DNA from 4 places in the Kocuria sp. KD4 genome. Region 1 is predicted to be linked to each of the others. Evidence: riboswitches for the same ligand, from Rfam matches in the RefSeq annotation. Region 1 holds a riboswitch; each other region holds the start of a gene.
What was found. A riboswitch is a leader RNA that binds a small molecule or an ion and turns the genes downstream of it on or off. The one in region 1 is predicted to bind S-adenosylmethionine.

Region 1 (7,503 bases):
CATGTCGGCCGTTGTGACGCGTTCATGACACGGCAACGCCCCCTCCCGCCGTGCCGCACCGTGGAAGGTGCGGGCGCAGCGGAAGGGGGCGGGCGGCGTCGTCGTCCGGGAAGATCGGGGAACCGGAACGGTCAGCGACGCGGTGAGACTAAAAGCTGCAGGACCAGCCGCGCGGCCTGATTAGAACAGGCGCTCGGACGCGATCCGCGCACCCTCCACGAGGGACTCGAGCTTGGCCAGCGCGATCTGCGGGTGCAACCGCCCGCCCAGACCGCAGTCCGTGGAGGCGATCACGTTCTCCTTGCCCACCACGGACGCGTACTGCTCGATCCGGTCCGCCACGAGCTCGGGGTGCTCCACCACGTTGGTCGAGTGGGAGACGAAACCGGGGTAGACCACCTTGCCCTCGGGCAGCTGGTGGTCCTTCCAGACCTTCCATTCGTGGCCGTGGCGCGGGCTGGACGCCTCGAAGCTGTAGCCCTGCGCGCGGATGGTGAGCATGAGGTCCACGAGGTACTTGAACTCGAGGTCCGTGGTGTGCGGGCCGTGCCACGAACCCCAGCACAGGTGGAAGCGGATCTGCTCCTCGGGGAGGTCGCGCAGTGCGTAGTTCAGCGCGTCCACGCGCAGCTGGGTGAAGGCCAGGTAGTCCTCCACGGTGGGCTCGGGGTTGATCTGGTCCCAGGACTCGGCGATCGAGGGGTCGTCGATCTGCACGGTCAGTCCGGCGTCTACGATGGCCTTGTACTCCTCGCGCATCACGTCCGCGCACGCGTAGACCAGTTCCTCGTCCGTGGCGTAGTACTCGTTCTTCACGCGCGCGCAGGAGCCGGGGGACAGTGCCGCGACGAAGCCCTGCGTGGCACCGTTCAGAGCCATCGCGTCCTTCACGCGGCGGATGTCCCCGGCCACCGCCTCCTGACCCGTGTAGGTCAGCGGGCCCGTGATCTTGGGCTGGGAGACCGTGTTGCGGTGCACGAGCACGCCCGCTATGGGGTCCTCATAGGCGTCCCGGAAGCGCTCCCGGTCGCGGCGGTCGGGGAAGCTCGTGAGCACGATGTGTCCCGGGCTGGAACGGTGCTTCTCGCCCTCGTTCCAGCGGTCCTCGTCCGTGGGGGTCAGCCCGCCCAGGCGGTGGAACGAGTAGTTCCACCAGGCCCCGTAGTCCACGGCGCCGGACGTGGTGTGGCCGTACTCGCCGTCGTTGACGATGTCGATGCCGATCTCGCGCTGGGTGCGCACGATCTCCGTGACGCCCTCGTCGAGCGCCTCGCCCAGCTGGGAGAGGTCGATCTCGCCCGCCTGGAAACGGTTGTTGGCCTTCAGCAGCTCGGGCGTGCGAGGCAGGGAGCCCACGTGGGTGGTCTGGATGCGATCGGTGTTCAAGGGCATGGCTGTGCTGATCCTTTCCATCGGTTCTGGCGTTAGCACCGGTGTCACCCCGGTTGCTGCGGCTTCCACGAGCCAGATCTCTCGGCCGCTCTGGATGGGTACTGCTCCATCCAACAGCATCGCGAGGCGCGGACGCCATTCGTGGCGCGCGGGGTCGTGGCGTGTCGGACGACGACGCCGCTCCCCGGGTTCCTCGCGCCCCGGCCCCTCGGGCTGGGATCACCGGGGTTTCCGTGACCGGGCGGCCCCCGGTGCGGGCCATGACTCGTAGCTGGTCCGAGGTGGTCCGTTCCGGATCGTGACCCGGCGGCCCCCCGGGGCGTAGCGTGACGCGGTAGGAGAACCGTCCACGCGCAAAGAGGCTGTCATGGAGCAATCACTCGAGGGGAAGAAGGCCCTGGTCACCGGTGGGGCCAGCGGGATCGGCCGCGCCGCCGTGCAGGCGTTCGCGGACCGCGGCGCCCACGTGGTCGTCGCGGACATCAATGAAGAAGCCGCTCAGACGACGGCCTCCGAGGTGGGCGGGGAAGCCTGGGTCGTGGACCTCTCGGACACCGCCGCGCTCACCGAACTGAGCCTGGACGTGGACATCCTGGTCAACAACGCGGGGATCCAAAAGGTGGCACCCGTGCAGGACTTCGACCCCGCGGACTTCCACCGCATCCTCACGCTCATGCTCGAGGCTCCGTTCCTGCTGATCCGTGCCGCACTGCCGCACATGTACGAGCGCGGATGGGGCCGGATCATCAACGTCTCCTCCATCCACGGTCTGCGCGCGTCCGCGTACAAATCCGCGTACGTCACGGCCAAGCACGGGCTCGAAGGGCTGTCCAAGACCGTGGCCCTGGAGGGCGCCGAGCACGGTGTGACCAGCAACTGCGTCAACCCCAGCTACGTGCACACCCCGCTCGTGGACAAGCAGATCAAGGACCAGGCCGCGACCCACAGGATCCCCGAGGACCAGGTGATCGAGAAGATCATGCTCACCGAGTCCGCGATCAAGCGCCTCGTGGAACCCGAGGAGGTTGGCGAGCTCATCGCGTTCCTGGCCGGCCCGTCCGCGGGCATGGTCACGGGTGCGTCCTACGCGATGGACGGTGGCTGGACGGCGTCCTGAGTGCGGGGCGACGTCGCCGCGTCCACCCTCGCTGCCGTTCGGTGTCGAGGCAATGGCCCGCGTTCCACGGCCCCTCTCCGGCCAAGGGCCCGAACATCTGCGTCCCGAAAAAACACCCGCAGTCGCACAACGCGTGCGGTATCGGGGCACAGATGTTCCGGGGTGCGAGGACGCGGGGTCTGACGGTACGGGACGACGCCGCTGCGTCCGGTTCACACGGTCGTGGCCCCCGCGCGCAGCGCCGTGGAGAGCCTGTGGGCCTGGTCCAGCAAAGCCGCCCCGAGGCGGGGTCTGCGTTCCGTGGTGAACCGGGGTTCGATCCCCGTCAGGGAGAGCGCGTAGCGGGGTTGGCCGGTCGCGTCGAACACCGCGGCCGCCATGCCCCACGAGCCCTCCACAATACGTCCGGGGTTCAGGGACCAGCCGTCCTCCCGGACCTGGGCGACGAGGCGGCGGACGTGAGCGTCGTCGTGCTGTGGACCGAGGCGCGTCCGCTCCTCCCGGGTGTCCGCGAGGGCGGTCTCCAATTGGTCCGGGGGTAGGTGACCGAGGATCGCGAGTCCCGCGGAGGCCACGCCCAGGGGCAACCGCAGGCCCTCGTAGAGCACGTGCGAGCGCACCGGGAACGCCCCCTCCACCCGGGCCAGGCAGATGACCTCGTTGCCGCGGCGAGCGGAGAAGAACGCGGACTCGCCCGTGGCCTCGGCGAGCCGCTGCAGGCACGGGGTCGCGAGGTCCTGGGCGGGATAACGTTGGGCGGCCACCGTGCCCAGGATGTGCAGTTCGGGACCCAGGGCCCAGTTGCCGTCCTCCGTGCGGTCCACGAGCCCCTCGGCGGCGAGCGCTGCGAGCAATCGGTGCGCGGTGGGCCGGGTCAGCCCCGTGCGGTGGGCGATGGCCGCGGTGGATCCGGTTGACTCCCCGGATGCCACGGCCTGCAGGATCGCGGCGATCCGGGAGACCACCTGCGTGCCCTGCGGGGAGGGCTGCGGGTTCCGGGATTTCTGCGGGGTCATACACGCTCCTGCGTCGGGACGTTCACAATATGGACAGACTAGCGACAGTTTTTCAGATTGTGATCCCTTCATCGACGATTACGGGTGAAGCATTGACCAAGATGTGGTCACTTTCTAGCCTGAGAGGCAGATCACGCACTGGAGGGGTGACCATGTCCAAACTCAGGGACAACGTGGCCGAGTTGCTCGCCGAGACGCTGCGGGACGGGATGACCGTGGCGGTGGGCGGTTTCGGACTGTCCGGGATCCCGCGGGACCTCATCGAAGCGGTCCGGGACAACGGAGCCAAGGACCTGACCGTGGTGTCCAACAACATGGGCGTGGACGGCAAGGGGCTCGGTCTGCTGCTGGAGAACAAGCAGGTGAGTAAGGTGCTGTCCTCGTACGTGGGGGAGAACAAGGAGTTCGCCCGCCAGTACCTGGAGGGTGAGCTCGAGGTCGAGTTCAACCCGCAGGGCACGCTCGCCGAACGGCTGCGCGCGGGCGGTGCGGGGATCCCCGCGTTCTACACCGCCACCGGTGTGGGCACGCGCGTGGCGGAGGGGAAGCCCACCGCGGAGTTCGACGGGCGCACCTACATCCTGGAACGCGGGATCGTCGCGGACATCGCCCTGGTGCACGCGTGGCGAGGGGACACGGACGGCAACCTGATCTACCGGAGGACCTCGCGCAACTTCAACCCGGTGTGCGCCACGGCCGCGCGGATCACGTTCGCGGAGGTCGAGGAGGTCGTGGCCCCGGGTGAGCTGGACCCGGACCACATCGTGACCCCCGGGGTCTTCGTGCAGCACGTGGTGCAGTACTCGGGGGCGCCCAAGGAGATCGAGCAGCGCACCACGCGACCGAGGCCCGCGGCGTCGTCGTCGGAGGGCGGGACGGACGTGCGGACCGGCGGTGGTGCCGCCCGGGGCGCGGGCAACGGCGGAGCGGAAGGAGCGGTGGCATGAGCTGGACGCGTGATGAGATGGCGGCCATCGCGGCGTCGGAACTGACCGACGGCGACTACGTGAACTTGGGCATCGGGATCCCGACACTCGTGGCGAACAACCTGCCCGAGGGCGTGAGCGTGGTGCTGCAGACCGAGAACGGGGCGCTGGGCATGGGCCCGTTCCCGTACGAGGGGGACGAGGACCCGGACCTGATCAACGCCGGGAAGCAGACGATCACCCTGCAGCCGGGGGCCGCGATCTTCGACTCCGCGATGTCCTTCGCGATGATCCGCGGTGGACACGTGAAGATGGCGATCCTGGGGGCCATGCAGGTCTCGCAGCGCGGCGACCTGGCCAACTGGATGATTCCCGGCAAGATGGTCAAGGGAATGGGCGGGGCCATGGACCTTGTGACCGGAGCACCTCGTGTGCTGGTCTTGACGGAACACGTCGCCAAGGACGGCTCCGCCAAGCTCAAGCGGGAGTGCGATCTGCCCCTGACCGGTGTCGGGGTCGTGGACCGCATCATCACCGACCTGTGCGTCTTCGACGTGGAGGAACACGGGCTGGTGTTGCGGACCCTCGCCCCGGGTGTGACCGAAGAAGAAGTAGCAGCCAAAACCGAGGCCGAATACCGGGTTGAGCTCGTGGACGTCACCCCGGACTCCGTGCCCGTACAGGAGGAGAAATGACAGAGAACGCCAATGACGTGGTGATCGTCAACGGAGCACGCACACCCCAGGGCAAACTGCTGGGCGCGCTCGCGGACCTAAGCGCCGTGGACCTGGGCGCGCACGCGATCAAGCACGCCGTGCAGCGCGCGGGGGTCTCCCCCGAGGACGTGGATTACGTCTACATGGGCAACGTGGTGCAGGCGGGTACCGGGCAGAACCCGGCCAAGCAGGCCGCGGTGAAGGCCGGACTTCCTAAGACCGTCCCGGCGGCTGCCCTGAACAAGGTGTGCCTGTCCGGTCTGGTGGCCGTCACGGAAGCGACACGAATGCTGCGCCTGGGTGAGGCGGACGTCGTCGTGGCCGGCGGGATGGAATCCATGACCAACGCGCCACACCTGGCCCTGGGCGCCCGCAAGGGCAAGTCCTACGGGGACATGCGGCTCGCGGACTCGCTCGCCCACGACGGGCTCGTGGACGTCGAGAAGGGCGTGCCCATGGGTGAGCTCACCGAGTCCGGCAACGGCGAGCGTCAGATCGACCGCGCCGAGCAGGACGCGGTGGCCGCGCGCAGCCACCAGCTCGCGGGCAAGGCCCAGCAGGACGGGATCTTCGCGGACGAGATCGCGCCCATCGAGGTGCCCCAGCGCAAGGGCGATCCGATCACGGTGTCCGAGGACCAGGGCGTGCGCCCGGATTCCACCGCGGAGGGCCTCGGCAAGCTGCGCCCCGCCTTCACGAAGGACGGCGCCATCACCGCGGGCAACTCGTCCCCCATTTCCGACGGCGCTGCGGCCCTCGTGCTGACCACGCGCGGTTACGCGGAGGAGCACGGACTCGAGTGGCTCGCCGTGGTGGGCAAGCCCGGTCAGGTGGCCGGCCCGGATACCTCCCTGCACTCCCAGCCCTCCCGGGCCATCGAGCACGCGCTCTCGCGGTCCGACTGGACCCTGGAGGATCTGGACTTCATCGAGATCAACGAGGCGTTCGCGGCCGTGGCCGTGCAGTCGGTGCGCGACCTGGGCGTGGACCCCGAGAAGGTCAACATCCACGGTGGTGCGATCGCCCTGGGCCACCCCGTGGGGGCCTCGGGCGCGCGGATCGCGCTGCATGCCGCTTTGGAACTGGCGCGGCGCGGCTCCGGCAAGGCCGCCGTGTCCCTGTGCGGTGGCGGCGGTCAGGGTGAGGCGTTGTTGTTGAGCCGTTGAGCCTTTGAGCCTTGCAGGTGGGTCACGCCCGTCCCGGACCCGGGGTGGGCGTGACCCACACCAGGGGCGGCCCGGCTCGAGCCGGCTGACCGACCCGGGTGCTAGCCGGGGGCGGGCGGCCGGGTTGATCGAATGGATTCAGGAGGAACCATGGCGCACACGGCATCCACACCGGACTCGACATCGTCGGAGGGCCCTGGATCAGGGGGCGGGCCTGTCCCGGACTCCCGGCGCACCCGCAAGCGGGCGGCGCTGTCCGGGTTCCTGTTCGGATGCGGTATCGCCGCCTCCATGATCGACTTGTTCATCTTCCACCTGGGCCTGCAGTGGCACCACTTCTACGACCTTTCCACGCATGAGGTGGCCCTCGTGACGGACGGGTTCTTCCACGCCTTCGGGTGGTTCATCACCATCTGGGGTCTGTTCCTGCTCGCTGACGTGCGCCGACGGGGTGGGGTGCACTGGCCCCACTGGATCGGGGCCGTGATCCTGGGCGTGGGGACCTTCCAGCTCTTCGATGGCATCGTGGACCACAAGCTGCTGGGCATCCACCAGATCCGCTACGGGGTGGACATCCTGCCGTACGACCTCGTGTGGAACGGCACCGCGGTGATCCTCATGCTCATCGGGTTCGTGGTGCTGCGGCGCGGCGCGCGGGCCTATCGGACCCGCTGATGTCCTCGGACCACGCCCACCATGCGGATCACACCCACCACGCGGAGACCGCCGCTGCTGTCGGATGGCCTGTGTTCGAGTGGCTGGTCGCGGCGGTGCTGGTGCTCGCTGCCGCGGGGTACGGGTGGTTGTTGTGGTCGGGCCGTCACAGGACGGGCCCGAGTCCGTGGCGTCCCGTGAGTTTCTACGTCGGCCTGCTGGGCGTGGGGGTGGGCCTCGTGGGGCCCCTCGCCCACGCCGGGCACACCAGCTTCACCGCTCACATGGTGGGGCACCTGTTGGTGGGGATGCTCGGACCCCTGCTGCTCGTACTGGGCGCGCCCGTGCGGGTGGCGCTGCGCGGGCTGTCCACCGCCGGGGCGCGCCGGGTCTCGCGGGTGCTGCGGTTCCCGGTCGTCCGCTGGGTCACGCACCCCGTGGTGGCCGCGATCCTCAATGCCGGCGGGTTGTGGTTGCTCTACACCACCGCGCTGTTCCACTGGATGCACGCCTCCG
Region 2 (7,503 bases), 950 kb from region 1:
AAGAGCCTGCGCAGCATCTGGACCAACCCCCTCACGCGCGATCCCGCGTTGCAGGTCGCCCTCGCCCAGTTGGACGCGTGGGAGTCCGCCCCCGACGACGATGCCGCTGCCGCCGCCCGCGGCACGCGGCACCTGGGCTCGCGCAGCCCCGGGTTGTCCCTCACGGACGGCACGGACTACGTGGGCAACCCCATCTACGAACTCGGTTTCGTGGTGCCCAAGCGGCTGGTGCCCGGTCGTGAGGTGGATCTCGCGACCACGGTCGGCCCGCGCACCATGTTCCTGTCCTACATCGGGGACGCGTTCCTGGGGATCTCCGCGTACAACGCCCGCATGACGAGTGACACGCTGCTGTCCGGGCAGCTGCAGATCACCGCGGGGGAGCTCACCCTCACGCGTAATCCGCGGCCCGTGGTGGTCTTCGCCAAGGACGCGTACTCGGACACGTTCATCTCCGTGGACCACGTCCCCGCGGCGTGGCCGTGCCGGATCATGGTGCGCGATCAACCTGAATGGGTGGATCAGATCCGCGCGATCCTGGACGATTCGGCCTCTCCCGACTACCGCGTGGTGGGCCCGGGGGAGAACGGGGTCTGCGAGGGCTGGGTGCTCTTCGACGACGTCCAGGTGCTGCGTGCCGGTGACCCCGCGCTGACCGTCAACGACAACTTCTCGGCCCTGGTACCCCGCCTGGTCCCCGCAATCACCCTGTCCGGCGGGCTGCGGATCCCCGGGGACGTGGACCGGTTCTCGGCCCTGCGGCCCCCGCAGTTGACCGTGACATCGGACAGCGACGACCCCCTGTCCGTGGAGTGCGAGTGGCGCAACCCGCACTCGTTCAAGCTCATGAGCACCAAGCTCACCGCACCCCGGGTGCCACCGTTCCAGGTGAGCCTGGGCGGGACCGATCTGGCCCGCGAGGACGGCCACCTCAAGCCCAACGACTACACGCTGGTGCTGCGTTCCGGGCGCACCGTGAAGCAGCGCCTCGAGTTCCGCGTGCGGGACAGTTCCTACTACATCACTCAACGCTCCCTGGGCTACGACGGTGAGATGGTCCACGTCGCGGAGGAACCGTTGTGGCCCGTCACCGCGGTGACGCGGGACGAGATCCCGGACGAGTACGTCCAGGGGTCGTTCGACAACATGGACCCCCACGAGGCCACCGTGGACGAGGTCCCCGTGCCCGAGGTCGCCGGGTGGGAGTCCGCCGAGGGGCAGATGTTCCCCGAGCGCAGCAACGAGCTGCCCGAGGCCCCGGACGTGTCCTGCATGGTCACGGGCAAGCACAAAGTGATCCTGCCCCCCATGGATCCCAAGGCCAAGGCGCCGTGGGTGTTCGGGCGCTGCAAGTTCTGCGGGCTCACCAAGCGCTACCCCGGCCGGCTCACCAAGCTCTCGGCGGTGGGTCAGACGGGTTCGGTCGAGGCACTGCAGTTCATCGGCCCGGACGAGGGCGAGTACCCGGGGTCCTGGGCGCCGTTCAAGGACATCCTCACGTTCTTGGGTGGCGGCAAGCGGTCGAGCCTGTCCATCGTGGCGCGCCAGCTCGAGGACTCCGAGCGCTTCGAGGAATGGTTCGTGGGTCACCTGCAGGCCCTCGGTTTCCTCGAGGTGATCCGGGACGAGAACTGGACGGTGCGCCGCTGGCAGGTGTGCTCCCCGGCCCTGACCCAGCTCGTGGACGGCTCCATCCTGCTCACGGGCGGGTGGAAGACCGACCAAGAGGACGCCGTGACGCAGGCGGTCGGGGCCCAGGGTGGTGAGGTCGTGGTGCTGTCCCCGGAGGACCACGCGACCACCATGCTCCAGGATGTGGACCTCGACGCGCTGAGCAAGCTGCTGCCCGAGGGGCTGTGCGACGTGGTCTACGACGCCGGGCCCGTCATGCTCGACACCCTGCCCCCATTGTCCTCGGTCGTCGCCGGGCTGCCACTGAAGGAGATGCAGTACAACGGGGTCGCGGAACGCTTCGTGCCCGCGGACGCCACGTGGGAGGCCACGGACGACCGCAACCAGGCGGGGCTGTACCGGATCAACCACCACCACAAGACGCGCTACGCGTACCGCACCGCGGAGGACGTGGTCTCGGGTCACGCCCGTCCCGTGTCCTCGGGGCTCGGCAAGCACCTCGCGGCGCGGGATACCGGCACGGCGTTGGTCAGCTACGATCCCGAGCTGCGGTTGCTCTCCGTGCCCATCGGTGCCGCCCTGCCGGGGCTGTACGCGCGCGCCACGGTGCTGTGCTCGGGGCTGCTGCCCACGCTCGTGGACGAGGACTTCTCCCTGAACTACGGGGATGTCTCCGAGGAGTTCGCGAGCGCCCTCGTGGCCAAGCTGCTGGGCTGACAGTGCCGCCCCGGGCGAGCGGGGGGGGGGGTGTACTCGTGGGGCCGCGCGGCTGCATTCGGCCGCTGCGCGGCCCTTTCCTAAAGTGAGGTGGCGTGCCATGACTAACGGCTGGTAGTAAGGCGCCTCAACCCCGGGTCGTCCGACGTCCGACCCGCATCCCCGACGTGACCACACACGATTCCTCGTCCATCCGTCACCCACGCCCGGGCTCGTCGCCCGTCGCGGATCCGCCCGCCCCGTCCGGGCCCCTCGCTCTGCGCCACCCCGGTTGCCCGTCAACTGGCGGGTCTTCGTTGCCGCGGCAACCCTGCATGTCTCGCCGTCCGCCTGGGCCACGGAGGCACCCGAGCACGCTGACGCCGTGATCGGCGGCGTGGTCGCGTGGGTCGCCTCCCGGCTGGGGTGGTTCTACATCCTCACGGCCGCTCTCGTGATCCTGGTCGCGGACAGCAGGCACGGCACGATCAAGATGGGCCCGGACCACGCGAAACCCCAGTTCAACCTGTTCACGGGGTGGGCCATGTACGCCCTGATGGGCATGGCCTTCGGCTACTTCGCCTACGGCTTCGGCATGCCGCTGAGCATCCGCTCCGCTCTCTACCCCTGATCGGGTGCCGGATCCACGGTGCCGCCGGCGACGCCGTGGACACCGCGGCGCTGCTGGGGACCATCCTTGGGGTGGCCGCGTCCCTGGGGATCGGGGTGGTCCAGTTGAACTTCGGACTGCGCTACCTGTTCGGCGTCCCCGAAAACCTGGCGGTGCCGTCGGCACTGACCGCCCTGGGGGTCTTCATGGCGGTGGCTTCGTGCGTCTTGGGCGTGGACAAGGGCATCCGGCGGCTTTCCGAGCAGAGCATCATCCTGGCGATCGGGCTCATGCTGTACGTGCTCATCACCGGGCGCACGGCGTTCCTGCTGGATGCGATCGTCAAGGGCGTGAGCGGATTGCGCGTGGCAGACGCCTCGGTGATGTCCGAGCTCGTGACGGTGAACCCGAAGATCACGGTCTTCATGATCGGTGAACGCGCCGCCGAGCTGATCGCCCAGGACCGGGACGCGACCGCCCGGTGAGCACGGCCGCCAAGAACCGAGCAGGCTGAGAACATGGGTGTGGCCCGGGTCCGTCCGGACCCGGGCCACACCCGATCGTGGAGTTCGCGGTCGCGGGGACCGTGCTCGTGAGGACTACGCGGGCAAGGGCTCCAGCTTGTAGAAGGACACCCCGCCGGTCACCCGGGACGCTCCGGGGACCAGGAGTCTGCTGTACTTGGCGCACCACTGGCCGCGCCCCCGTGTGTGCTGTGCGGCGAGTGCGACCTCACGGGCGTCGTCCGCGAAGTACTCGTGCTCGTGACCGTCCGATCCCGTGATGGACACCACGTGCCGGGCGGGGTCCGCCTGAACGGTGACGTCCACCCACTGTTCGCGGGTGTCGGGGTGGGATTTCTGGGTTGTCGTGTTCATGATGTCGGGCCTCTGATTTTTCCGGTCGCTTGCCGGAACCACACGTGTGGCCCCGGCCGCTTCGTCATCCAATCCACCCCTGAACCGAGGGTTGGCGTACGCCGAGTTGGAGCTCTGGGCGCGCGGTGACGTCCTTGTCGTTGCGCGGGCGCATCTCGTGAAGCTGCTTCGAGCCTATCCGTGGATTCGGGGGACCAGCCAGGCGCGGACCGAGAATGTCATCAAAACTTAATCAAGCTTCTGTTGAGTAACATCTGGCACCCGGCGGCGTTTCTCACGGGGTGCGCAGGCCGGCCCCGCGCGTACCGCGCATCCGGGAGGTGACCGTGCGAGCGCGCTCGTAGTGGCCCAGCAACTGCTCGCACACGGCACCCCACGTGCGCTCCTGCACGCACTGGTGGGCGGTGCGCGCGAAGGCGAGGCGTTTGGCGTCGTCGCCCGCGAGGTCCCGGACGCGCTCGCGCAACCCGGCCAGGTCACCCGGGGCGTAGAGCCACCCGTTGCGCGAGGAGTCCACGAGGTCCAGGGGGCCGCCGCGGCCCACGGCCACCACTGGGACCCCGGAGGCCATGGCTTCCTGGATGGTCTGGCAGAACGTCTCGTGCTCACCGGGGTGCACGAACACGTCCAGCGACGCCATGGCCGTGGCGAGTTCGGTGCCCGTGAGGAAGCCCTCGAAGTGCGCGTTGGGCAATACCGAGCGCAGCGACTCCTTCCCGGGGCCGGAACCGATGATCACGAGCCGGGTGTCCGGCAGGGCGTCGATCGCGGCGAGGTCCGCGACCTGCTTCTCGGGGGCCAACCGCCCCACGTATCCCACGAGTCGCTTGCCGCCGCCCACGCGCTCGCGCCACGCGTGATCGCGCAGCGCGGGACGGAACCGGCTCGTGTCCACGCCGCGGCGCCACATGTGCACCCGCTGGACGCCGTGCTCGTGGAGCTGGCTGATCGACGCCGTGGAGGGAGCGAGCGTGAGGGTCGAGCTGTTGTGCATCGCACGCACGTGGGACCACATGGCGGTCTCCAGCACGGATGCACCGTAGCGTGCGGCGTAACCGGGCACGTCCGTCTGGTACACGGCCACGCACGGCAGACCCAGACCCTTGGCGGCCTGGATGGCTTGCCACCCGAGCACGAACGGGGACGCCACGTGCACCACGTCCGGGGCGAAACGGGCCAGGATGCGCTGCATGCGACTCACGGTGCAGCTCGCCACGCGGACCTCGGGATAGCCCGCGAGCGGCAGGGACGGGATGCGTTCGATCCGCACGCCGTCCACGTGGTCCACAGAGCCCAGGAACAGGGTCTTCTCGTAGGAGGGGGCGATCACCATGGCCTCGTGCCCGTGATCCCGCAGGTGTTCCAGGACGCGGATCACCGAATGAGTGACACCGTTGACGTGGGGGAGGAACTGTTCGGCCACCAATGCGATTCTCACGGTTCCCACTGTGGGCCCGGCGCCTCACGGGGGAGTCACCCGGGGGTGGCCCGCAGGTGAAGTCCGGGCTAACTTCGCTGCCCGTGGTGCGCGGGTGAACGTGAAAAGATGTCCGGTGATGAAACTTCCCTCACTGCCCGGCGTGGTCTCGGGCGTACGCGACCGCTTCACGTCGCACGGTTCGTCCCCCGTGCGCGCCGCCGACGTGCCCCGCCCCGAACCGGACGACTCCCCGGGACTGCCCATGCCGCTCGCGCTGCAGGGCGTGATCGAGCTGCTCGCGGTGGCCGTGGTGGGCCTGTTGCTGGGCACCGTGCTCTTGGGTGCGGTATGGGCTGCGGGGGGCTTCGCGACCCTGGGCGCGGGCGGGAGCCTGCAGCTCGCCGGTCAGGTCTGGTTGCTCGCGCACTGCGTGCCCCTCACGATCCAAGCCATCCAGGGCCTGTCGCTGGACGGTGGCGGGACGGTCACGCTCGTGCCTCTAGGGCTCACGCTGATCCCGTTCGGCCTCGCGGTGATCGCGGGCCGCCGGATCGCCCGGGCGTGCTGGCGCGGTCAGTTCCTGATCCCGTTCTTCGCCGGGATGCTCGCGTACGCGCTCTTCGGGGCCCTCGTGGGCTGGCTCAGCCGCACTGAACAAGTCTCGGTGGACCTCGTGGCGGCCGCCCTGTTGCCCCTGGTCCCGGCCGGGTTGGGCACCCTCGTGGGCGGGTGGAGCGCTTCGCGCTCGCTCGCCGCGGTGCTCGGGGCCGACGTCGCGTCCTGGTTGCAGCGCACGAGCCAGCACTCACGCTGGGCCGGTTCCTACGTGTGGGCCGTGATCCGCGCCGGTTTCCTCGCCGCGGTCACCGCTGTGGCGGCCGGTGCCCTGTTGTTCGTGGTGGCGCTCGCGTGGAACTGGGACCGCGTGATCACGGTCTACCAGGACCTCGGTACCGGCGCTGCGGGGGACACCGCCCTGACGGCACTGCAGTTCGGGTACCTGCCCAACATGGTCGTGTGGGCGCTTACGTGGGCCACCGGTGCCGGCTTCTCGCTGGGCACCGGGACCCTGGTGTCGCCGTTCCAGAGCACGCTGGGACCGCTGCCGCAGTTCCCGGCGCTCGCCGCGCTGCCCACCGGTGACCCGTGGCTGTACGCCCCTGCGGTCCTGGGGTTGCCCGTGCTCGCGGGTCTGCTCGCGGGGTGGTGGTTCTGCCGCGAGGGTGAGAACCACCTGGACGACTGGATGGCCATCCGCCTGCCCCTGCGCTGGATCACGTTCGTGCTCTCCACCGTGCTCACGGCGGTGTTCATGGCCGCGGTGGGGGCGGGCCTCGTGACCGCGCTCGCGTGGCTCTCCAGCGGTTCGCTGGGCATCGGCAGGCTCACGGACATCGGCCCGCACGCGTGGCATGTGTTCCTGTGGCTCGGTGCCGAACTCGCGGTGGGCGCCACCGTGGGGTGCCTGGCCGGGCCCTGGCTCGAACGCGAGGGCTACCGTTCCCGCTCCCGCGCCGAGGCGGACGAGCTCCCCGTGCCGGATTCCTCGGCCCCGGAGGACGACGCCGCTGTGGCCCACCACGACGCCCTGCCCGCCGCTGGCGCTGTGCACAGTTCCCGCTCGGCTTCCGGCCCCGGCGCCGGGCAGGATGCTCGCACGGCACCCGGTGGCCGTCCTGGATCCGGGGCGGCCGTCCCGGACGGCGAGGTCACGGCTCGGGGTGTCCGGGGTCTGTTCCGGGGCCGCGCGTCGCGCGCTGCCGCCGAGCCCGAGCGGGAGTCCCAGCCCCGCGGCGGGTCCACGGCCGTGGGACGATCGGCAGACGAACCGGGACTGTCCCGCCGTGAGGAGGCCAAGCGTCGTCGTGCGCAGCGCAGGTCCGAGAAGCGCAAGGCCGCGCGGCTGGCCGCCCTCGACGACGAGCGGGACTGAGACGACGATGATCCGCTCCTGGCGCCGACGGGCTCGGGCGTCCCAGGACGTGGGACTGGGCCGATGACGAACCGCTCCCGATAGCAATGGACTCGCTGGGAACGGGCGTCTCAGGACCCGGGACCGGCGGAGGTCGGCGAGGTCGCTCCCGGTGTAGCACTCCCTGAAGGGGCAGGGTTCGAGGCGCTCGGCGTGGGCGTGACAAGGGAGGCCTCAGGCGTGGCGGTGGCCGTCGGATCGTCCTGCGGCGCACCCGTCTCGAGGGGCGCACCGGAGAAGTGCTTCCACACGTTGTCGTTGAGCTGTTGCTCGCACCGGCTGGTCGAGGACAGCG
Region 3 (7,503 bases), 1.2 Mb from region 1:
ACCGTCCTGGGGTGACGCGGTCGCGGGCCGACCGCCCGCGCGCCCGGGACGCACGGACGCCGCCCCTCGCGGGTTGCGTCCCGGCCGCGAAAGGGCGGGTATGACTACTCAGCAACGTTTCGATCGCCTCGGCGAGCGGGCCTGGGGTTACGACCCCGCCCAGGTGGACGACTTCCTGGACCGCCTCGCCGCGGTCATGCATACGACGACGCCGACCGCCCCCGGTGGCCACGCGGACCCGGTCGCGGGCCCCGGGACGGTCGCTGAGCCGGTCGTTGACCCGGCCGATGTCAAGGACCCCGTCACCGCCGAGGACTCTGCTGCGTCCGCGGACACCGCCGGGGCGACCGACGCGGACCGTGAACCCGAGAGCGCGGAGGCGGCGCAGCGGCGTCGTCGGCTGGGCAGCCGGCAGGTGCGCGAGCGCGTGTTCGACCGCGTCAAGGGCGGTTACGACCCCGGAGCGGTGGATGCCCATCTGGACGCCGTGGAGGACGAGCTGTTCGCGCGCGAGAAGGCCGCGTTCGTGGCCGAGCACGGCGCCCGGCGCTGGGAGGAGCACCTGGAGCTGTTGGCCGGGCTGTTGCTGGGGCGGCTCAACCGCCCGCACGGTGAACGCTTCCGCCGGCCGAGTTCGCACCGCACGCTGGGTTACGCGGCGGCGGACGTGGACGTGCTGTGCGACCGGCTCATGGACGCGTTGCGCGGTGAACCCGAGGTGGACCCGCGGCTCGTGAGGACGGCGGTCTTTCGATCCGCCCAGGGTCAGCGCAGCTACGAGGAACAACAGGTGGACGCGTTTCTGGACCGGGCCGTGGAGTTTGTCCTGGCCATGCGGCCGTAGCGGCGCGCCATGACGCCGAATGTATACACAGATCGATCAAAATTATAAGGTGGGCTAACCAGACCGCGGATTTCAGGCGTTTTTCGACGTTGTGACGGACATGTCTTGTGTCATTGGATACACAGTGCGTACTGTGGTGACCATCACACAAGGAGGCACACATGGCGTCCACGCCCCCTGTCGACCCCAACGGTTCCACGGCAACCCAGGGCATCGACTTCCCCGCGGTCCAGCGTTCGCACGAGTTCCAACGGCTGCGCTCGACCCACCGATCCTTCGTCTTCCCCCTGGCCATCGCGTTCCTGGTCTGGTACCTGCTCTACGTGGTCCTCGCCATCTACGCGCCGGGCTTCATGTCCACGCGGGTCGTGGGCAACGTCAACCTGGGTCTGATCCTGGGTCTGCTGCAGTTCGTCACCACATTCGGGATCACCGCCGCGTACGTGAGCTTCGCCAACCGCAAGCTCGATCCGCAGGCCACCGCGTTGCGTGAGGACCTCGAATCCACTTCCGGCCACCGGGCCGACGACCACCAGGAGGCCCGGCCATGATCGCCGTCCCCGCCCTCTCGACACCCGCGGTGCACCTGGCGGAGACCGCCACGTCCACCGTGGGTAACCCCGCGATCAATATCTCGATCTTCCTGGCGTTCGTGCTCGTGACGCTCGTGGTCGTGATCCGGGCGTCCAAGTCCACCGCCACGGCCGCGGACTACTACGCGGGTGGGCGCTCGTTCTCCGGGACCCAGAACGGTCTGGCCATCGCGGGTGACTACCTCTCCGCGGCGTCGTTCCTGGGCATCGTGGGCGCGATCGCCCTGCAGGGCTACGACGGGTTCCTGTACTCGATCGGCTTCTTCGTCGCGTGGCTCGTGGCCCTGCTACTGATCGCCGAGCCGCTGCGCAACACCGGCAAGTTCACCATGGCGGACGTGCTGTCGTTCCGATTGCGGCAGAGGCCCGTGCGGGTCGCGGCGTCCATCTCAACCCTGGCCGTGACGTTCTTCTACCTCCTGGCGCAAATGGCCGGGGCGGGGGCCCTGGTGTCCCTGCTGCTGGGGATCGGCTCCCGGGCCGGGCAGTCCCTGGTGATCGTGATCGTGGGCGTCATCATGATCGTCTACGTGCTCGTGGGCGGCATGAAGGGCACCACATGGGTGCAAATCATCAAGGCGTGCCTGCTCGTATCCGGCGTGGCCGTGATGACCGTGTGGATCCTGGCCTTGTTCGGGTTCAATTTCTCGACCATGCTCGGCGCGGCCGTGGAGACGAACAACAACCCCGCGATGCTCGATCCCGGGCTGAAGTACGGCGTGAGCGAGATCTCCAAGCTGGACTTCATCTCGCTGGGTCTGGCCCTCGTCCTGGGTGCCGCCGGCCTGCCGCACGTGCTCATGCGCTTCTACACGGTGCCCACCGCCAAGGAGGCCCGCAAGTCCGTGGTTTGGGCGATCACTCTGATCGGCCTGTTCTACCTCTTCACCCTGGTGCTCGGGTTCGGTGCGGCCGCGCTGATCGGTGCGGACCGGATCAAGGGCGCGCCTGGTGGTGTGAACTCGGCGGCTCCGTTGCTCGCGTACGAACTCGGCGGGTCCATCCTCATGGGTCTGATTGCGGCGGTCGCGTTCGCCACGATCCTCGCCGTGGTCGCCGGTCTGGCCATCACGGCCTCCGCGTCATTCGCACACGACATCTACACGTCCGTGATCAAGAAGGGCACCTCGGACCCGCGTCAGGAACTGCGCGTGGCCAAGACCACCGTGGTGGTCATCGGCCTGATCTCGGTCGCCGGCGGCATTGGCGCGCAGGGTCAAAACGTGGCGTTCCTCGTGGCCCTCGCCTTCGCGGTAGCGGCCTCCGCCAACCTGCCCACCATCCTCTACTCGCTCTACTGGAAGCGCTTCACCACGCGCGGCGCGGTATTGTCCATGTACGGCGGGCTGATCATCTCCGTGGTGCTCATTATCTTCTCCCCGGTGATGTCCGGATCGGAGACCTCCATGATCCCCACCGTGGACTTCGCGTTCTACCCGCTGTCCAACCCCGGCATCATCTCGATCCCGGCGTCCTTCCTGCTCGGTTTCCTGGGCTCGCTCAGCGAGCGCCGGCCGGAGGACCCGCGCAAGCAGTCCGAGATGGAAGTGCGTTCCCTCACGGGAGTGGGAGCGGAGAAGGCCGTCTCGCACTGACCCGGTTCACCGCCCCTTGACACGGCCGCCGTGTCCGGTTTCATCCGGACGCGGCGGCCCGTGTAGCGTTGGTGTCTGGTACTACACTGTGAACCAGTTCGCTGACCACATGCGGTTGCGGAACACCGCAAACGCGCACAACGAGAACCAGAGGTGGAGAAATGGGCATCATTAGCTGGATCATCCTCGGTCTGATCGCCGGCGCGCTCGCCAAGCTGATCCTTCCGGGCAAGCAGGGTGGCGGGATCATCGTCACCATCATCCTCGGCATCGTGGGGGCCTTCCTGGGCGGCTGGCTGGGTAGCTTCATCCCCGGCCTGAGCGACGGGATCAACAGCTTCAGCATCGGCACGATCATCACGTCCGTGATCGGCGCGATCATCGTGCTGCTCATCTACGGCGCCGTCGTCGGCCGCCGTCGCTGAATCACCCGCGGGTCCTGAACGGGACTTCCACACAAGGGCGTCACCTCCGGGTGGCGCCCTTGTCGTATCTCCCGTGTCGTGCGTCCGGAGTCGTGTGCTCGGTGTCGTGCGTGCGGGGTGCGGCGCTCACGCGATACTGGGGTCATGACTTCCTCCACCGGCATGACCCCCGATCTTGACTCCGCCACCCGGCAGGCCCCCCGGCGCCTCGTGATCCTGGGGTCCACGGGATCCATCGGGACGCAGGCGCTCGACGTCGTGTCCGAGGCCGCGGGGCTGCGCCGGCCCGTCTCGGATGCCACCCACGAGCCCTTCGAGGTCGTGGCGCTCGCCGCGGGCGCGGGTCACCTCGAGCTGCTCGCTCAGCAGGCCGTGACGTTCGGTGTCCGTGCGGTGGGCACGAGCGGTACGGCGGACGACGCCGCCCGGTTGCGTGAGCTGATCGCGGACCGGTCACGCGCGGCGTCGTCGGCGGCACCCGAGGTCCTGTACGGGCCGGACGCTGCAACCCGGATCGCGCAGTGGGAGGGTTCGGACCTCGTGTTGAACGGAATCACCGGGAGCATCGGGCTCGCACCCACCCTGGCGGCGCTGGGAGCGGGTCGGCGGGTGGCGCTCGCGAACAAGGAGTCCCTGATCGCGGGCGGTCCGCTCGTGTTGCGCGCCGCGGCGGACACGGGCCTCGAGGACGCGCTGATCCCCGTGGACTCCGAACACTCGGCGATCGCCCAGGCCCTGCGCTCCGGGACGGCCTCCGAGGTGCGCCGGCTCGTGCTCACGGCGTCCGGCGGACCGTTCCGCGGCATGACGCGCGAGCAGCTCACGCGCGTGACACCCGAACAGGCCCTGCAGCACCCCACGTGGGACATGGGGGTCATGGTCACCACGAACTCCGCGACCATGGTCAACAAGGCACTGGAGGTGCTCGAGGCGAGCCTACTGTTCGACGTCCCCCTGGACCGGATCGACGTCACGGTGCATCCGCAATCGGTCGTGCACTCCATGGTGGAGTTCGTGGACGGATCCACCCTGGCGCAGGCGTCCCCGCCGGACATGCGCCTGCCCATCGCGCTCGGAATCGGCTGGCCCCACCGCGTGACCGGTGCCGCCGCGGGGTGCGACTGGACCCGGGCCGCACAGTGGACGTTCGAACCGCTCGATTCGCAGGTGTTCCCCGCCGTGGAGCTCATGAAGCACGCGGGTTCGCGCGGCGGGACGTGGCCCGCGGTGTTCAACGCCGCCAACGAGCAGGCCGTGCACGCGTTCCACCGCGGGGCGCTCGGCTTCACGCAGATCGTGGACATGGTCGAGCGTGTGCTGGAGGATCACGACGGCGTCACGCGGCCCACCCTTGAGGACGTCCTGGGGGCGGAGGAGTGGGCCCGGGCCCGCGCGGACGAACGTATCGCCGGGATGGCATAGGGCCCTTCCGGCGGTCGTCGGCCCATGGCAGGGCCATGCTAGAATTCCGGGTGGATGACGAGATCCGGCGCGTAGCTCTGGCTGGCCGGACGGCAACCCTCTCCCGTAGCGGGGTGCCCCAGATGACCATCCGGTCGCGGTTGCAACAGATCACGGCAAGTGCGGTTCCCCGGAAATCAGCACGTACCCGTCCCTGTGCCCTCATCCAGGGGGGACTGTTCGCCCCGCGAGTCCCCGTCACAGACCCCTGGAAAGGCATGATCATGCGAACCAAGCGTTTGATTCCCGTCGTGTTGGCCACCACCCTGGGCCTCACCCTCACCGCGTGCGGCGGCGGCTCCGAAAACTCGGACCCGGCCGCGGACGGCAAGATCACCGTCGGGATCGTGGGCTCGACCCCTGTGCAGGAAGCGTTGAAGCAGGTCGCCGCGGACAACGACATCACGGTCGAGTACGTGGACTTCAGTGACTACAGCCAGCCGAACCCCGCTCTGAAGAGCGGTGACATCGACATGAACTGGTTCCAGCACATCGCGTACCTCGCCGATTACAACAACAACGCCGGGGACACCATCACTCCCGTGGGCTCCACGTCCATCTTCCCGCTGGGGCTGTACTCCAAGAGCGTGAAATCCGTGGGTGACTTCAAGCAGGGTGACGAGATCGCCGTGCCGAACGACTCGATCAACCTGTCCCGCGCCCTGAACCTCTTGCACCAGCAGGGTCTCGTGGAGTTCACCAAGGACACGATCGCCCCCACCGAGCAGGACATCGACACCGCCAAGTCCAAGGTCACGGTCCGCCCGGTCTCCGCCGAGCAGACCGTGCTGTCCATGGACTCCGTGGCCGCCTCCGTGGTCAACAACGACTTCCTGGACCGCGCGAACATCGATCCCAAGTCCGCGCTGGCTCAGGACGATCCCACCGCGGACAGCGCCAAGGTGTACGACAACCTCTTCGCCGCGACCGAGGCGAACGCGGACAACGAGACCCTGAAGAAGGTCGCGAGCTTCTACTACGACGACAAGGTCCAGGACGCGGAGAAGACCGAGACCAAGGGCACCGCGGTGCCCACCAAGGTGGATCAGCAGGAGCTCAAGGACTTGCTGGCCCGCTACTCGCAGGACCTCAAGGAGCAGACCAAGTGAGCCCGTCCGCCACGGCGGACACCCTGGTCAGTTTCCGGGACGTGAGCAAGGTCTTCGTCACGGGGTCCAAACGCCGCCCGCGCACCGTGACCGCGGTGGACTCCGTGGACCTGGACATCCGCCGCGGTGAGATCTTCGCGGTGATCGGCTACTCGGGGGCGGGCAAGTCCACCCTCGTGCGGCTGATCAACGGCCTGGAACCCATTTCGTCCGGGGCGCTCGAGGTCGCCGGTAACCGTGTGGACGGGCGCAGCGAATCCCAGCTGGCGCCCATCCGCCGCAAGATCGGGATGATCTTCCAGCAGTTCAACCTGTTCACGTCACGCACCGTGGCGGGCAACATCGATTACCCGCTCAAGCGTGCCGGGTGGAAGCCCGAGGAACGCAAGGCGCGGGTCGCGGAACTGTTGGAGTTCGTGGGCTTGACCGAGCGCGCCGGGAACTACCCCGAGCAGCTCTCGGGTGGTCAGAAGCAGCGCGTGGGGATCGCCCGCGCGCTCGCGAGCAATCCCGAACTGCTGCTCGCAGACGAGTCCACCTCGGCGTTGGACCCGGAGACCACCCAGGAGGTCCTGGGTCTGCTCAAGCGCGTCAACCGTGAGCTGGGGATCACCATCGTGTTGATCACCCACGAGATGGACGTGGTGCGGGCCACCGCGGACCGCGTGGCCGTGATGGACAGCGGTCGTGTGGTGGAGACCGGGACCACCGCGGAGGTCTTCGCCCACCCGCGGGCGCAGACCACGCGCAAGTTCGTCTCCTCGGTCATGCGCACCGTGCCGCGCGCGGACGAGATCGAGAAGCTGCGCCGGGAACACCCCGGGCGGCTCGTGCTGGTGGACGTCACCGACCAGAACCGGATCGGGGACGTGCTCTCGGACGCCGCCCGTGACGGTGTCAGCTTCAACATCGCCTTCGGGGGGATCTCCATCCTGCAGTCACAGTCCTTCGGAACGCTCACGCTGTCCCTGACCGGTTCGGACGAGTCCGTGGACCGCGCCGTCGAGAGTCTGCGCGCCGTCACCACGGTGCGGGAGGTGAGTGAGTGATGGAGTGGTCTGCTCTGGGCCCGCAGTTGCTGGACGCAACCGGGCAGACGCTGTATATGGTCTCCGTGACCCTCGTGCTGGCCGGGCTCATCGGCCTGGCCGTGGGTATGGGGCTCTACGTGACCCGGCGGGGCAGCATCCTGGAGAACGGTCCACTGTTCACCGCGCTGAACCTTTTGGTGAACTTCGTGCGTCCCATCCCGTTCATCATCCTGCTGGCCGCCCTGGGTCAGGTCACGGAATCGGTCGTGGGCACGCGCCTGGGCCCCAACGCCGCGATCTTCACCATGACCATCGGCGCTACGTTCGCGGTGGCCCGCATCGTGGAGCAGAACCTCATGACGGTGGATCCCGGGGTGATCGAGGCCGCGCGGTCCATGGGGGTCTCACGCTGGAAGATCATCACCACGGTGATCCTGCCGGAGGC
Region 4 (7,503 bases), 570 kb from region 1:
CGGTTTCGCGCACGAACGCGTGGGCGGCCTCGATGCCCCCGGCGGGCCGGAACGAGATGATGCCGCCGAATCCGCCGGTGAGGGTTTGTGCAGCCAGCTCGTGCTGCGGGTGTTCCTCGAGACCGGGGTAGTTGACCTCCAGGACGTCGGAGCGTGAGCGCAGGAAGCGGGCTACCTCCAGCGCATTCGAGCAGTGCCGTTCCATGCGCAGCGGGAGGGTCTTCAACCCCCGGGCCGCGAGGAACGAGTCGAACGGGCCGGCCACCGCGCCCCCGGCGAACTGCTGGAACCCGATGAGCTCGGACAGCGGCTGACCCCGCCACTCGGTGTCACCCACGACCACGGCACCGCCGAGCACGTCCGAGTGCCCGCCGATGTACTTGGTCGTGGAATGCACGACCACGTGGGCGCCGAGCACGAGCGGGTTCTGCAGGGCGGGGGACGCGAAGGTGTTGTCCACGACGAGGAGGGCGTCGGCGTCGTCGGCGACCTGCGCCCACGCGGCGATGTCCGCGACGCGCAACAACGGGTTGGACGGCGTCTCGAGCCACAGGACCTTGGTGCGTCCGGGGAGGACGGTCTCCGCGGCGTCGGACGCGGAGGCGGACGGCACGAAGCCGTGCTCGATACCCCACTTGGACAGCACCTGGTCCACGAGGCGGAACGTGCCGCCGTAGACGTCCGAGGCGAGCACGATGTGATCCCCCGGGGCAAGGACCGCGCGCAACAAGGCGTCCTCCGCAGCCATCCCGGAGGCGAACGCGAAGGCCCGGGTGCCCTGCTCGAGGGAGGCGAGCTGTTCCTCGAAACCGCTGCGTGTGGGATTGGAACCGCGGCTGTATTCGTGGCCCCCGGTGCGGAACTGGTTCACGCCGTCCTGGACGAACGTGGAGGTCTGGTAAATGGGCGGGACCACGGCGCCGGTGGTCGGGTCGGGCTGTTGGCCGTCGTGGATGGCGCGCGTGGCGAGTCCGGGCAGGCGGGTGTCGGTGCGGATCATGGGGTGGTCTCCTTCGGGGGGTGCGGGCAGCTCAGTGGGCCGCGGTGGTCGACGTCGAGCGGGGCTGCGGTGCGTGCGCGGGGGCGATGACCGACAGGGCCTGGAAGAGATCGGCCGTGAGATCGGCTTCGTCCTCGAGCCCCACGCTCACGCGCAGGGTCCGCTCGGTGATCCCGCTCGCGCGGAACTGCTCGGGCGTGAGGCGGCAGTGGGTCATGCTCGCGGGGTGCGCCACGAGGGTACGGACGTCACCGATGTTGGCCGCGAGTTTGATCAGACGCAGCGAGTTCACGGCATGCTCGACCTGTTCCGGGGTTCCCTTGAGGTCGATCGAGAACACGCCGCCCACCCCGCGGTAGCCTCCGGTCTCCCGCAGCTGTTGCTGTCGCGGATCCCCGAAGCGGGGGTGGTGGACACGCTCCACCGCGGGATGCTCGGCCAGGGTGAGGGCGAGTCGCTCCGCCGTGGCGGACTGGCGTTCCACGCGCACACCCAGGGTCGTGATGCCCTGCAGGATCTCGTGGGCCGTGGTCGCGCCCATGCACGGGCCCAGGTCGTTGAGGTACTTGCACCGGGCCACACCCAGCAGCGCTCGCCGGGCACCGAAGACCTCCACGGGGGAACGGTCCCCCCAGCGGTGGTGCTTGCGGGTCAGCCACGGCCACCGTTCGGGGTCCTCGGTGGGGTCGAAGGACCCGGTGTCTACGAGCACACCGCCCAGGGGCCCGCCGTGTCCCGAGAGGTACTTGGTGGCCGAGTGCACCACGAGGTCCGCACCGTGGCGCCCGGGAGTGTAGAGGTGCGGCGTGGCCACGGTGTTGTCCACGATCACGACCACACCGTTGCGGTGCGCGATCTCCGCGATCGCCTCGAGTTCAGGCAGTTCCGTGAGCGGATTGGCCACGGATTCGAGGAAGAACACGCGCGTGCCGGGGCGCAGGGCATCCTCCCACTGCTGCGGTTCGCGGGGATCCGCGAACGTGACCTCCAGGCCCGTGTCCGCGAGGGTGTCCGTGAGCAGGTCCACCGTCCCGCCGTAGATCCGCGAGGAGACGACGACGTGCGCGTCCTTCGCGGGCCCGGTCAGCGTGAGCAAAGCGAGGCTCACCGCGGCTTGTCCCGACGACGTCGCGACCGCGCATTCCCCTCCCTCCAGCCGCGCGACCTCGGCCTCGAGCGCCGCGACGTTCGGATTACCCGTGCGGGCGTAGGTGAAACCGCTCGCGCGCTGGGCGAAGACCTCGCGGGCGTCGGCCAGGGTCTCGAACGCGTACGCGGCACTGTGGTGGATGGGCCGGACGATGGGCGTGCCCAGCGGAGCGGGGGTGGCTGCGGTCATGGTCTTCTTCCTTCCTCGGTCCACCCGGTGGCCGCGCGGCGGCGGCCACCGGGTGGACGTTTCCTACGGGTGAATCAGCGCTGCGCCGGAGTATCCGCGGCAGGGGTCGACGACGCGGCGACAGTGACGCTCCCGGACACGGTCGTCGCGTCGTTCGGGTCCACGTTCGCCGGTGCACCTGCGGGCGCGCCGGCCGTCCGAGCGGCGTCGTCGGCGGAGAGTTCCGCGCGCACGGTGACCGTCGCGGCGACCAGCCGGTCCAGTGCGGCCTCGGTCTCGGGCCAGCCGCGGGTCTTCAACCCGCAGTCGGGGTTAACCCACACGCGCTCGGCGCCGATCTCGTGCGCCGCGTGGCGGATGCGCCCCGCGAGCTCCTCGAACGTGGGGACCCGGGGCGAGTGGATGTCCCACACGCCGGGACCCACGTCCCGAGGGAAGTCGGATGCCGCGAGCCCGGTCACGATGCCCGAACCGGAGCGGGACGCCTCGAGCGTGGTGACGTCCGCGTCCAGGGCGTCGATCGCGTCCAGGACGGTCTCGAACTCCGAATAGCACAGGTGGGTGTGGATCTGGGTGTCCGTGGCCGCCCCGCCCGTGGCCAGGCGGAACGCCCCCACGGACCACTCGAGGTACGCCGGGCGCTCGGCCGCCCGCAGCGGCAGCAGCTCGCGCAGCGCGGGCTCGTCCACCTGGATCACGGGCGTTCCCGCGCGCTCGAGATCCGCGATCTCGTCCCGCAGGGCGAGTGCGACCTGGTCGGCGACCTCGGCGGCCGGAGCGTCGTCGCGCACGAAGGACCACGCGAGGATCGTGACCGGCCCGGTCAACATGCCCTTGACGGGGCGCTCGGTCAGGGACGCCGCGTACGAGGTCCAGTCCACCGTGATCGGCGCGGGGCGCGAGACGTCCCCGAACAGGATCGACGGGCGCGTGCAGCGCGATCCATAGGACTGCACCCAGCCGTGCTGCGTGGTCACGAAACCGTCCAGGCCCTCCGCGAAGTACTGCACCATGTCGTTGCGCTCGGGTTCGCCGTGCACCAGGACGTCGAGCCCCAGTTCCTCCTGGACGCGCACCGTGTGGGCGATCTCCGCGCGGATCGCGTCCGTGTACTCGGCCTCCGTGATCCGCCCCGCGCGGTGGTCCGCCCGGGTCTTGCGGATCTGCGGCGTCTGCGGGAAGGATCCGATGGTCGTGGTGGGCAGCACGGGCAAGCGCAGACGTTCGCGCTGGGCAGCGCGGCGCTGTTCGGCGTCCGCGCGCTGGCGGTCCGCGTCCTGCACCGCGGCGGTGCGCTCGCGGATCTCGGCCTTGTGAGTTGCCGGGTGCTCGGCGCGGGCCGCGCGGATCGTGGCGTCCTCGTCCAGGGTGTCCCGGATGGCATCCCAGCCGTGCTCGACGCCGCGCGCGAGCCCGACCACCTCGGTCACCTTCTGGTCCGCGAACGCGACCCAGCTGGTGACGTCCGGATCCAGTGCGGTCTCGCGGGCGACGTCGTGCGGGACGTGCAGCAGCGGCGTCGCGGTGCCCACGGCCACCGGCCCGCGGGCCGCGGCGCGCAGCCGGTCCAGGGTCTCGACGGCGCGCGCGAGGTCGGTGCGCCACACGGTGCGTCCGCCCACGACGCCGCCCACGACGGGGCGTTCGCCCCATGCCTCGAGTGCCTTCTTGCCGGGGACGTCCCCGCGGTCGAGGTCGATGGCCAGGGCGTCGATGTTCGTGTGGGCCAGGGCGAGCTGGGCGTCCTCGCCGGCATCGCCGTAGCCCACGGTCACGAGGATCGCGGGGCGCTGTTGCTCGTTCGAGAGTTGGGTGTAGGCGCTCTCGAGGGCGGCCACGAGTTCGGTGCGTTCCACGCTCCACCCGTCCGCGGCGAGGGCCGGCTCGTCGAGTTGCACCCATTCGACGCCGGCCTCAGCCAGGGCTCGCAGGATCGCGGCGTATTCGGCCACGACGTCGTCGAGGCGCTGCAGGGGGTGACTTGCGACGGCATCGGTGGTCTCGGGGCGTGAGAGCAAGAGCAGGCTCACGGGGCCCACGAGGACCGGGCGGGTGGTGATCCCGGTGGTCCCGAGGGTGGTCCGGTAGCGGGACACGAGGCTCTCGGGGTTCGCACGCAACGGGGTGTCCGGGCCGATCTCGGGTACGTAGTAGTGGTAGTTGGTGTCGAACCACTTGGTCATCTCGAGCGGCTCCAACCGATCGGTGCCGCGGGACAACGCCGTGATCAGCTCGATCCCGCGGGGCGTGTCCGGGGCGGCGGGCTCGTAGCCGTCCGCGATGAACCGCGCGGGAACCGCGCCTAGCGCCAGGGACGTGTCCAGGACGTGGTCCACCGCGAACCCCTCGGACGGCACCGCGTGATCCGTGGTGAGGCCGAGTTCGGACAATCGCGTGGCGGTGCGCTCACGCAACCGGGCGAGGGTGTCCAGCACGGTGGTGGCGGGGTGCTGTTGCGGGTCCTTCCAATAGGACTCGAGTGCGCGCTTGAGCTCGCGGTCGGGGCCGATGCGGGGGTAGCCCAGGATCGTGGCGGCGGGGAACGGGACGGGCTGGGTGCTCATGGGAACTCCTCGGAGCTGGTGTGGGGTATGGCGGTTAGGGGGTGTGATGAGCCGCGGCAACGGGTGTGCTCCGGCGCGGCGGGGTAAGGGGAACGTCAGCGTGGGTGGTGCCGCTACGAACGGTTTTCGGCCTGCCCGGATGTGGCGGTCGAAGCCAACACGATCGGTTCACGGGTCGGCCGGGGCTGGTGCGGAGGTCAGGCCGCGGGGCTGCGGCCTCGGTATTCGCGTGCGGCATCCCGGACCCGCAGGTGCTCCAGGATGGTCAGCGCCGCCTCGGGGCGGTTGAACGTGTACAGGTGGAAACCGGCGCAGCCCAGATCCATGAGGTCGTCGATCAGGGACAGGGTGGCCGCGACCCCTCGGTGGCGCAGTTCCTCGGGAGTGTCGGCGCGCAGGAACCGGGTGAGGCGTTCCGGGACCCGGACCCCGGTGATCTCGGTCATGCGCTGCAACCTTTGAGGGTTGCTCAGCGGCATGAGCCCGGCGACCACGGGGATGTGGATGCCCTCCGAGCGCGCGCGTTCCAGGAACGTGGCGTAGTCCTCGGGTTCGTAGAGCACCTGCGTGATCGCGTAGTCCGCGCCGGCCTCCTGCTTGTCCCACAGGGACGCGAGATCCGCCTCGAAGTCGCGGCCTCGCGCGGGGGACGGGTAGCACGCCACCGACACGGACAGCGGTCGCTGACCCGGGCGGAACCCGGTGCCGAAGCGACGTCGTTCGACGTCCCGGATCAGCTCCACCAGTTGGGAGGCCCGGCCCAGGCCACCCGCTGGGGTCCGCCATTCCCCGGTACCCAGGGGCGGGTCGCCGCGCAGCGCGAGGAGGTCGCGAACGCCGTCGTCCAGCAACTGGTCCACGGCGCGCTCGAGACCCGCGCGGTCCGTGCCACCGCACGTGAAGTGCGCCATGACCGGGGTCTTGGTCGTGCGGCGCAGGTGGCGCAGCGCCTCGCGGGAGACGCCGTGATGGCCGGCGTGACCGTGGGTGACCGAGAAGAAATCCGGCCCGGCCTGGGCCATGGCGTCGATGTTGCGCCACACAGTGTCCGGGTCCGCGGTGGGCCGCGGCGGGAACACTTCGAACGAGACAAGCGTGGAGCGGCGCGGGCGCCGGACCAGCCAGGACGTCCCCGTGGGCGGGCCAGTCACGGGCGCGGGTTCTGACGCTGCGAGGGGTGCGGGCATATAAAAAATCCTCCGGCGTTAGGACGCCGGAGGATGAGCTCCGAGCGCCGTACTTGCCGACCACGCGGTTGCGCGGCGGCCGGATCCTCATCTGGGGCACCCCACTACAGCTGGAGGGTTGCCGCCCGGTTAGCCAGAGCTTCGCACCGGGACTCATGATCCTTTGTTACGAGCGAGCGTAGCACAGCCTCGTGACGAGGCCCACGAACGATGACGGAACCGCCGGCCTCCCGCCGCGCTCGTCTTCCCAAGCGGGCTGAATGGACCGCACGGGGGCACCTGGGCCCTGCCGTGGTCATCCTGCCCCACGACGTGCAGGACATGAAGATGCCCGAGTTGGGACCCGAGAACTGGGTCTCGCGCTCGATAGCCGCGGCGCCGGCCGCGGGCGGGTCCGCGTCCTCGCAGGCACCCGCTCCGACGACGACGCCGTCCCCCTTGCGCAGCGCGACCGCCAACCCCGGTCGTCACGAACCCTGAGTCCGGGCCGCCGTGCATCCGGCGGCTCGCCGGTGCACCCGCGTGACGAAAGCGTGGCGAAAAGCAGGGACGCCCACCCGGTCAACCGTCCGGGTGGGCGCGCCTTGGCGTGTCATCAGCGACTCAGCACGGGTGCCAGACCTTTCCTCCCGGTTCGTAGCACCGGGGGCCGGTGTAACCGGGATAGCCGCCATCACTCTCGGGAGCCGGGGGCACGTGGGGTGCCGCCGGCAGCTGCGGGGCAGCAGGTACCCGGGGCGCGGCCGGTAGCTGAGGTGCCGCGGGCTGCGCGGGGGCGGGGTTGTAGTTGTAGTTCGGTTGCGGAGCGGGATTGGGTTGGGGTGCCGGATCGCCCACGGCGACCTCGTCCTCCACGACCGCGGGAGGCGCCTCGAGCGTCGGCGTGGGAGTGGACGTGGAGGACGGGGTGGGACTCGGCGTCGCGCTCGGGCTCGCGGTGCTCGAAGTTGTGGTGTCGGGGGATGCGGATTCCCCCGGCGGCGCGCAGTCCTGCTTCGGGTCGAAGAAACCGACCTGCATGGCCTGGGCCACGTTGTACGCGCTGTCCATCTCTCGCCGGTACGTGCTGTTGGCGCCCACGGTCATGGGCGTTGCCAGGCCCGCCTTGACGAGTGCCTGGTTGACGTTCAACCCGTCGTCGTCGCGGGTCACTCGGGCGAGGGTGCGGCCGTAGCGGTCCGTGCGTTCCACGTCGTATTCCAGGTGGATCGTGGATCCCTTGGGCAGTAGGTCCTCAAGCTTGGCCGTGGCCTCGTCCGCGAGGCACTCGCCGGGCTGACCGTCCCGCGCGACCTCCGGGGTATTGATGTTCAGCAGCCGCACCCGCGTGGACTTCCCCGCGATCGTGGCGTCCAGGGTGTCCCCGTCCACCACGCGTTCCACTGTGGCCACCGAGTCGTCCGGGGTGGTGCG

Region 2: another riboswitch for S-adenosylmethionine. It lies ahead of HBK84_RS09625 (hypothetical protein); the one in region 1 lies ahead of HBK84_RS01270 (cobalamin-independent methionine synthase II family protein).
Region 3: another riboswitch for S-adenosylmethionine. It lies ahead of HBK84_RS08605 (MetQ/NlpA family ABC transporter substrate-binding protein); the one in region 1 lies ahead of HBK84_RS01270 (cobalamin-independent methionine synthase II family protein).
Region 4: another riboswitch for S-adenosylmethionine. It lies ahead of HBK84_RS11280 (methylenetetrahydrofolate reductase); the one in region 1 lies ahead of HBK84_RS01270 (cobalamin-independent methionine synthase II family protein).

Annotation. Positions count from the first base shown of each region.
Region 1 is NZ_CP050449.1:281,763-289,265, forward strand. It holds gene HBK84_RS01270 (cobalamin-independent methionine synthase II family protein) at 181-1,392, opposite strand; SAM riboswitch class I at 1,407-1,493, opposite strand; gene HBK84_RS01275 (3-hydroxybutyrate dehydrogenase) at 1,760-2,509, shown strand; gene HBK84_RS01280 (IclR family transcriptional regulator) at 2,722-3,525, opposite strand; gene HBK84_RS01285 (CoA transferase subunit A) at 3,678-4,472, shown strand; gene HBK84_RS01290 (CoA transferase subunit B) at 4,469-5,146, shown strand; gene HBK84_RS01295 (acetyl-CoA C-acetyltransferase) at 5,143-6,333, shown strand; gene HBK84_RS01300 (DUF2243 domain-containing protein) at 6,484-7,008, shown strand; gene HBK84_RS01305 (cytochrome c oxidase assembly protein) at 7,008-7,503, shown strand, end outside.
Region 2 is NZ_CP050449.1:2,137,317-2,144,819, reverse strand. It holds gene HBK84_RS09640 (hypothetical protein) at 1-2,349, shown strand, start outside; gene HBK84_RS12880 (BCCT family transporter) at 2,621-2,959, shown strand; gene HBK84_RS12875 (BCCT family transporter) at 2,995-3,423, shown strand; gene HBK84_RS09625 (hypothetical protein) at 3,538-3,816, opposite strand; SAM riboswitch class IV at 3,837-3,979, opposite strand; gene HBK84_RS09620 (glycosyltransferase family 1 protein) at 4,091-5,254, opposite strand; gene HBK84_RS09615 (DUF6350 family protein) at 5,373-7,169, shown strand; gene HBK84_RS09610 (DUF308 domain-containing protein) at 7,280-7,503, opposite strand, start outside.
Region 3 is NZ_CP050449.1:1,914,381-1,921,883, reverse strand. It holds gene HBK84_RS08635 (phosphatidate cytidylyltransferase) at 1-15, shown strand, start outside; gene HBK84_RS08630 (DivIVA domain-containing protein) at 101-844, shown strand; gene HBK84_RS08625 (DUF485 domain-containing protein) at 1,006-1,395, shown strand; gene HBK84_RS08620 (cation acetate symporter) at 1,392-3,032, shown strand; gene HBK84_RS08615 (GlsB/YeaQ/YmgE family stress response membrane protein) at 3,194-3,457, shown strand; gene dxr (1-deoxy-D-xylulose-5-phosphate reductoisomerase) at 3,620-4,879, shown strand; SAM riboswitch class IV at 4,933-5,047, shown strand; gene HBK84_RS08605 (MetQ/NlpA family ABC transporter substrate-binding protein) at 5,143-6,027, shown strand; gene HBK84_RS08600 (methionine ABC transporter ATP-binding protein) at 6,024-7,076, shown strand; gene HBK84_RS08595 (methionine ABC transporter permease) at 7,076-7,503, shown strand, end outside.
Region 4 is NZ_CP050449.1:2,521,141-2,528,643, reverse strand. It holds gene HBK84_RS11295 (cystathionine gamma-synthase) at 1-1,000, opposite strand, end outside; gene HBK84_RS11290 (aminotransferase class I/II-fold pyridoxal phosphate-dependent enzyme) at 1,032-2,339, opposite strand; gene metE (5-methyltetrahydropteroyltriglutamate--homocysteine S-methyltransferase) at 2,414-4,903, opposite strand; gene HBK84_RS11280 (methylenetetrahydrofolate reductase) at 5,101-6,090, opposite strand; SAM riboswitch class IV at 6,135-6,251, opposite strand; gene HBK84_RS11275 (hypothetical protein) at 6,418-6,570, shown strand; gene HBK84_RS12710 (thermonuclease family protein) at 6,694-7,482, opposite strand.